2 regions of the Marinobacter sp. DUT-3 genome follow, and region 2 is predicted to be linked to the other one. Evidence: predicted binding sites of a transcription regulator. Region 2 holds the regulator's gene; the other holds the start of a gene.
What was found. The regulator LexA, encoded in region 2, represses DNA repair genes until DNA is damaged. The targets are predictions, from matches to a motif close to CTGTNTNNNNANACAG.
Positions count from the first base shown of each region.

Region 1: imuA (translesion DNA synthesis-associated protein ImuA) is a predicted target of LexA. The motif match lies at 2,046-2,061, and genes of this name have one in related genera.

Region 1 covers NZ_JBNRMG010000020.1:9,816-13,676, reverse strand. The annotation lists gene ACQUWM_RS18765 (NTP/NDP exchange transporter) at 1-641, shown strand, start outside; gene ACQUWM_RS18760 (aldo/keto reductase) at 638-1,582, shown strand; gene ACQUWM_RS18755 (4a-hydroxytetrahydrobiopterin dehydratase) at 1,608-1,949, opposite strand; gene imuA (translesion DNA synthesis-associated protein ImuA) at 2,088-2,777, shown strand; gene ACQUWM_RS18745 (Y-family DNA polymerase) at 2,788-3,861, shown strand, end outside.
Region 2 covers NZ_JBNRMG010000001.1:149,875-153,735, reverse strand. The annotation lists gene ACQUWM_RS00700 (DUF1329 domain-containing protein) at 1-195, opposite strand, end outside; gene ACQUWM_RS00695 (DUF6586 family protein) at 471-965, shown strand; gene ACQUWM_RS00690 (hypothetical protein) at 1,011-1,271, shown strand; gene ACQUWM_RS00685 (cell division inhibitor SulA) at 1,295-1,795, opposite strand; gene lexA (transcriptional repressor LexA) at 1,829-2,437, opposite strand; gene ACQUWM_RS00675 (amidoligase family protein) at 2,600-3,601, shown strand; gene ACQUWM_RS00670 (gamma-glutamyl-gamma-aminobutyrate hydrolase family protein) at 3,594-3,861, shown strand, end outside.

The sequences.
Region 1 (3,861 bases), on a different contig from region 2:
GTTTTCGGGCGGTTTTTCGTTCCCGCTACCTGCTGGGCATTGCCATCTACGTCATCATCCTGGCGATCGTGGTTACTTTCATTTATTTCACGCGGCTGCAAATGGTGGCCGAACTCGGTGAAAGCACCGATCAGAGAACCACCCTGTTTGCCAGAATTGACCTGATTACCCAGGTGGCCACACTGATCATGCAGGCGCTGGTAGCCGGTCATCTGATGAAACGGCTCGGCGTACACATCACCCTGGCTCTGCTACCTTTAACAACAGTGCTGGGTTTTATTGGTCTTGCCATGGTCGGCTCTCTGGCAGCGCTGATTACTCTGGAAGCCTCCTTCCGTGCGGTACAGCGCGCCATCATGCGCCCGGCCCGGGAAACCCTGTACACCGTGGCAAGCCGGGAGGACAAATACAAAGCCAAGGCCTTTATCGATACCTTCGTCTATCGTGGTGGTGATGTGGTGGGCGCTCAGGTAGAAGGTCTGCTTGGGCGCCTGGGTATGGGGCTGGCCGCCGTGGCCAGCGTCGCGGTTCCCCTGGCATTGATGTGGGCCGTACTGGGGCTGTGGCTGGGCAGGACACAACAGTCAATCGCAGCCGCCCTGGAATCGGGGGACGCCACCGAAAAGAGGACATCACCATGATTTCCCGCAGAGACTACCTGAAGCTCACCCTCGCCGTCGGGGCCACATTGGCCCTGAAACCCGGCATGCTCTGGTCCGAGGATAAACAACTGGAACTGATTACCCGTGCCATCCCGTCGTCCGGCGAACGCCTGCCAGTGGTGGGGCTGGGCAGCTCCGCCACCTTCGCCAGCGTTTCCCGCAGCGAAGACCGGGATGCCTTGCGGGAAGTTCTGAAAACACTGGTCGAGAAAGGCGGCAACGTCTTCGACACTGCCCCGAGCTATGGCGCTTCGGAAGCAGTGGCCGGGCAAATCGCCGAGGAACTGGACATCACCGATGACCTGTTCTGGGCCACCAAGGTGAACGTTGCCGGATGGGGTGGCGGCAAGGCCGACCCCGACACCGCGAGAGAGCAGATCGAAACCTCCTTCCGGCGCATCGGTAAACCGGTCATCGATCTGATACAGGTCCATAACCTCGGGGACGTACCCACGCAACTCGGCATTCTCAAGGAGATGCGGGAAGAACAGCGGGTGCGTTACATCGGTGTGACCACCACCTTCCCCCGCCAGTATGAAAACCTGGAGCGCATTATGGCGCGAGAACCCCTGGACTTCATCGGCATCGATTACGCCGTCGACAACCTCACGATGGAACAGCGGATACTGCCACTGGCCAGGGAACAAGGCATAGGTGTACTGGTCTACGCCCCTTTCGGTCGGACCCGGCTCTGGGAGAAAGTGAAAGGCAAGGACGTGCCTACCTGGGCGGCGGAATTCGACGCCTATTCCTGGGGGCAGTTCTTCCTGAAGTTCGTCGTCGCTCACCCGGCTGTCACCGCAGCCACACCGGCAACCAGTAAGGCTCGTCACATGGCGGACAATATGGGTGCCGCCATGGGGGCTTTACCCGACGAGGAAATGCGCCAGAGGATGATCCATTATATTGCCGGCCTGTGATCGCGACGGACCGGAACGCTCCTGATCAGCCCGCGTAGGCAGCATCGGTTCGCGCCGCCATGATGAAATCATTCCGGTGCAGACCACCGATCTTGTGGGTCCACCAGCGCACGGTCACCTTACCCCATTCCAGCAGGATGGCAGGGTGATGGCCTTCCGCTTCGGCCAGATCAGCGACTTTATTGGTAAACACCAGGGCCTCGGCAAAATTCCTGAATTTGAAAACCCGTTTCAGCTGTTCTTCCCCATCCAGCTCAACAGGCTGCCAGTTCGGAATTTCTTTCAGCAGGTTCTGTTTTTCATCTTCGGTGACTTTCGGAGCATCCGCACGACAGGCTTCGCAGGATTGCGCGGTCAGTGAACTCATGGCTCAACCTCCCTGACTGATGACTTGTATTACAAGCGTGGGTGCCTGGCTCCACATTATCAAGCCCGCTATTGAAATCCCCGCTTTTTCAGAATACTGTATATTTAAACAGTATTCTGAAAAAGCGGGACCACACTCATGAACGAACTTCTGAACACCCTGATGCAGGATGCCCGGGTCTGGCAGGGGGATCGCCACATCCAGACCAGGCAGCCAGCGGAGCCAACCGGCTACCAGGTGCTGGACAACCATCTGGGCGGGCTCGGATGGCCCCGGGGAGCGTTGAGTGAATGCCTGCTGGATGCACCCGGAATCGGTGAGTTGCAACTGGTACTGCCGCTGATGCAGCGCCTGACCCAGGCCGGCAAGACCGTGTTCTGGCTGAACCCGCCACACACACCCTACGCCCCCGCCCTGGCGCGGGAAGGTGTGGATCTGAAACAAGTGGTCATGGCTCATACCGACGACAACGGTGACCTGCTGTGGACCCTGGAAAACTGCCTGCGCTCTGCCGTCACCGGACTGGTACTGGCCTGGCCCGGCAAACTGGCGGCCCGGGATATCCGCCGGCTGCAACTGGCCGCCGAGGCCGGCAGCAACATATGCGTGCTGTTCCGCAACCGCAAACTGGCCGGGCAAAGCTCACCCGCTGCCCTGAGGCTGGAACTGGAAGCGGGAGCACATCAGGACTTGCGGATCAATGTGTTGAAACGCCGGGGTAGCTGGCCAGGGCAACGCTGCACCGTCGCCATGGCACACCGGGCACATGTGCCATTCCCCGAATCCAGCCGGATCGTTCAGGGCCCCTGGGCCCAATCCGGCCTATAACAGGTGCAACATGCTCTGGGTTTACCTGCATTTTCCTCACCTGCTGCTGGACCATATTCGCCGCTCCCGGAAAAACGGAGAAAACGGTAGAGAGAACGGCAGAGAGAACGCCGAAGAAGCGCTGGTGGTCGTGGAAGCCGCCGGCCAGCGGGTTCTCCAGGCCTGCCCGGAAGCCCAGGATCAGGGCGTGCAACCGGGCATGCCCCTGAAAACCGCCATCACCCTGGTGCCGTCACTGGCCATTGCCCGGGCCGACACCAGCCGGGAACAACAGATTCTGGCAGAGCAGGCCCGCTGGCTGTATCGCCATGCCGCCAACATTACCCCCTACCCTCCGGACGGATTACTGGCGGAAGTGGGCAGCCTGCAAAAGCTGTACGGCGGACTGGCAGCCGTCTGGCAAACCTTCGAACAGGCCCTGTCACAACGGCAGTTAACCGCCTGGATGGCTACCGGAAAAACACCCCTGGCGGCCCGCTTGTGCGCCCGCGCTGGTCAGGGCCAGTGCACCACCGACAGGGACCATATGATGCAACAGCTGTCCCGCCTGCCGCTGACAGCCGTGGAGCTTGACGGCCGCACCCTTACCCGCTTACAGCGGATGGGGCTTACCCGGCTCGGAGAAGTCATGCAGTTGCCAGCCCGGGAAATGGCTCACCGGCTATCACCGGATACCCTTGCCTACATCCAGAAAATCCAGGGCACCCGGCCAGACCCGCAACAACCCTGGCGGCCTCCACATCACTTCCGCCAACAGGCGGATTTTGCCCAGGACATTGAACACTCCGAGGGACTGCTGTTTCCCCTGCACCGCATACTGGGGGAACTGGAAGAGGATCTGTGCTGGCGCCAACAGGATACCGACAGCCTGCTGCTGGTACTGAACCACCGTCACCACCAACCCACGCGCCTGCGAATTCGCACCTCGGGTCCGGAACATCGGGCCGAAGCGTTTCTGGATTTGCTCCGTCTACGCTTTGAACAGCATCCGTTGAAAGCGCCCGTTACGTCCCTGGTGCTCTCGGTACGTCGCTTCATGGGTCGGGAGGCGAGTAACGGCAACGATCTGCTGGGAGAAACCCCG
Region 2 (3,861 bases):
CCAGCCTGCCGGTGGTTGCGATAATCCACCCGTCCACTCCGGAATGCTGCCAGAAGCGTTCGCCTGCTTTTCGGCCCCCACCGGGGTCAGTTCACTGTCCAGCTTCCGCGCCTCGGACACACTGACAGCCGCTGCCGCCTGGCCGCTTACAAACAACGCCAATACGGCAACGCCTGTAACCAATTGCTTACGCATCCCTCACTTACCTCCGTTATACCGATGACACCCCGCAACACACTGCAAGGCGACCCACCCTGGCAACACATCAAAATCGTGCAAATGTCGTTCAATGGGCAGCCTTTTTGCCAAATTCAAACGATCGTTTCAACTTAATGTTTGTGTTTTCTTGTTAAACCTATAGGTAGCAACACGGGGGAGGAAATCCATCGCTGAAAATGGTAGACTGTCAAATTAATCTGAAGCGCACTCTTGTCTCGCTTTTGCGCGCCCAACCCGTTTGGCAGGAAACCATGGCATCACAGTGGCATTCACTGGTATCGCAAAAACTGTTTATGGCCAGGACCTTGCTGCGCCAGGTCGATAGCGACGCGAACACCGCTGACCCGCATCGGGCATTGCAACGGGAAGCAGCGATCCAGGGAACCATTGAGCTGGCGTTGCGCGCCCGCAGTCTACTGCTGGTTATGGTCGCCCGCATATACCAGCAGAAAAACGAAGAGCCGGAATCTCTGGCAGCCTTGGCATCACTACTGGGAACCGAGTTGCCGGAAATCGCGGAACTGCTGGCATTGGCTCATCAACCTGGAAGCTGGTGGAATCTTCTGGATCAACTGGATGCCGCCCAGGGCAAGCCGCCAGCCACACGGAAAACGGTCAGCGCGGAGAACATTATTGCAGTTTCTGCGGAAACGGGACCAGATCGGTCGTCACAAGGACTTAACACATTGCTCGACGCGCTCAAACAATTCGCTGACACCCTGGAAGACCGTCACAGCGAGTGGTAAATCGCATGACACAGCAGGGTAGGAATCAACAGAAAGGTTATTTGAATGTCACCATCTTTTTTTGAAATCGTACAACTGAGCGATGGCGATTATGCCCTGCGTCGCATTGATGACGATGCCGCACCGCTGGTACGCATTTCATTCTCTTCAGAAGCACGCGAAATGATGGAAGACCGCGACATGGCGGTAGCCAAAGCCATGATTGCCGCCGGCATCGAGGCGGTTGGCAACGTCACCCACGATATCGACTGGGAAGAGGATGAACTGGAAACCCAGGACGTCCAGCCTTCCTACACACTTCACTGACTTCACCCCCGGCCAGCGCATCATCAGCGCTGGCGCAAGACGACTCCGTGACTGTTCCCTTGGGCGGACGCCTTTTGCAGCGTCTCCAGGGCTTCCCGGCTGAGCTTCCGGGTCCACATCACGACCGCGTGACAGGTACCGGCGCTGAGTGCACGCTCAGCCAGATCGCGCGCCGGGTAATCCGGCGTGGATCTCAACACCAGTAATTCACCGGCAACGATACCGTGCATCTTCTGCCATTTACTGACCAGGGCCTGGGGCGGGTCAATCCAGGCCAACCAGCGTTTTTCCTGGTTGAGCTGGGTCAGCATCGGCAACAATAGCTGAAAATTCTCAACCTGGCCTTCCGGCAGGATAATCTCGGTGACGTTGCCAGTGACCGGCGCAGACGCTGGGTCTGCTCGCCGGGCCCTGGCAGGTCCCGTGCGAACAACGGACGATTTCCCCGAATGCCTGGCAGACGCCTGGTAGCCACAGGCTGCCGGTGAATAAGCCAGATTCTGGTTAAAACTGAGTTGTTCCATGATACGCCTCGCCTTCAAGTTGACCGTTGCGGATCAGTGCATGTCCGAGCGACGGATAACACCAACACCAAGCCCTTCGATGAACAGTTCCTGTTCCGAGAGGTCCACCTCGATCGGTTCAAACTCCTCGTTCTCTGCGATCAGGTATACCTTTGCACCATCCTTGCGGAAGCGCTTGACCGTCACTTCCTCCCCGACCCGGGCCACCACCACTTGTCCGTTATGCACATCCTGGGTGCGATGAACCGCCAGCAGGTCGCCGTCAAGAATGCCAATGTCCTTCATGCTCATACCGCGAACCCGTAGCAGGTAATCCGCCGACGGAGAGAAGAAGTCCGGCTGCAGGGTGCAGTGATCCTCTATGTGCTCCTGGGCAAGGATCGGACTGCCCGCTGCGACCTGACCGATCACTGGCAGGCCGGGGTCCTCCTCCGCTTCCGGCAGACGAATACCCCGGCTTGCCCCCGGCACCATCTCGATGGCGCCCTTGCGGGCCAGCGCCCTGAGATGCTCCTCTGCAGCATTGGCGGAACGAAAACCGAGTTCTGCTGCAATTTCCGCGCGGGTAGGCGGATACCCGGTTTCGTCAACGTAACGCCGAATGATATCCAGTACCTGGGTTTGTCTTGCTGTCAGCTTCATGCGGTTGCCCCGTTATCCCTGTCTTTATATACAGTGATTTGACTATATACAGTGTTTTATCCAGTGTAAAGATCAGTTCCTGTATTTTTTGTCAGCATGCGCCGGGATGCACCACATACGGTCTGTGATATGGTAAGGCCAACCCATTGAGGAGGCACAGGAATGAGCGACCAAAAGGCATGCAGGATGCCAGACATTCTCAGGACCGAATCCGGCGAAGAACGCCGTGTTGGCGTTGAAATTGAACTGTCCGGACTGAGTTACGAAACCCTGGTGCAACTGAGCGAAAAACTCCTGTCCGGGCAAGCCCGCCAAGCCTCCCGCTATGTGGCGGAGCTGGACACCGATCTGGGCAAGTTCACTATCGAGCTGGATTCCGACCCTATCAAGGATCTGGACCTTCAGGATGAGAGGCTGCCGCAGTCCATGCGGGAACTTGGCGGTCAGGCCATGGAGTTCATTGATGCCGCAGCGGAAAAGATCGTTCCACTGGAGATTGTCAGCCCGCCGCTGCCTTTCACGTCACTTGAGCGGGTGGAAGCACTGTGCGACGAACTCAGAAAGGCCGGCGCCCTCGGCAGCCGAGAGGCCCTTTACTATGCCTTTGGCCTGCAGCTTAACCCGGAACTTCCGGATCTCGGGGCGGACACCCTGGTGCGTTATCTCCAGGCGTTCGCCATCCTGTATGACTGGCTGAAATCCAGACATCAGATTGACATCAGTCGCAAGTTCACCAGCTATATTGAACCCTGGAGCAGCACCTACACGGACATGCTGATTGCCGGTGACTACGCTCCGGATATCAAACAGCTGATGCGGGATTACCTGAAGTACAACCCTACCCGCAATAAGGCGCTGGATCTGCTGCCGCTGTTCGCCCACCTGGATAAAGCAGTGCTGGCGGAATTTGTCGAAGATGAGCGCATCAAGAGCCGGCCAACCCTGCACTACCGCTTGCCGGACTGTGATATCGACAATCCACGGTGGCACTTTTCCACCGTCTGGAATGACTGGGTGGTGCTGGAACAACTGGCCAATAACGCCGAGGATCTGGCGGAGCTGAGAGAAATGTTCCGGCAAAGCCGCAAACTGAGCATTCGCAATCTCACTCTGAGCTGGCTTGATACCTGTGAGCAATGGCTGCGTAACAGGGACTATGTCTGACCCTATCGACGAAGCACCCGAACAGCCGGGGCTGACCATCGGCATCAGTGGGCCCGCAAGGCGCAGCACCGCACACCGCCTGATCAGTCTGGCGCTGCGTTTGCACGGGGCGAAGATCCACTATATTCGCCCCGGCTCCAGGGTAGACGTTGCCTTGCTGGATGGGCTGGTACTGTCGGGCGGCACTCACGTTCACCCGGAGCTCTACGGCCAACAGCCGACCGTGACCGCCCGTTACGACCACCGGCGCGACCAGACCG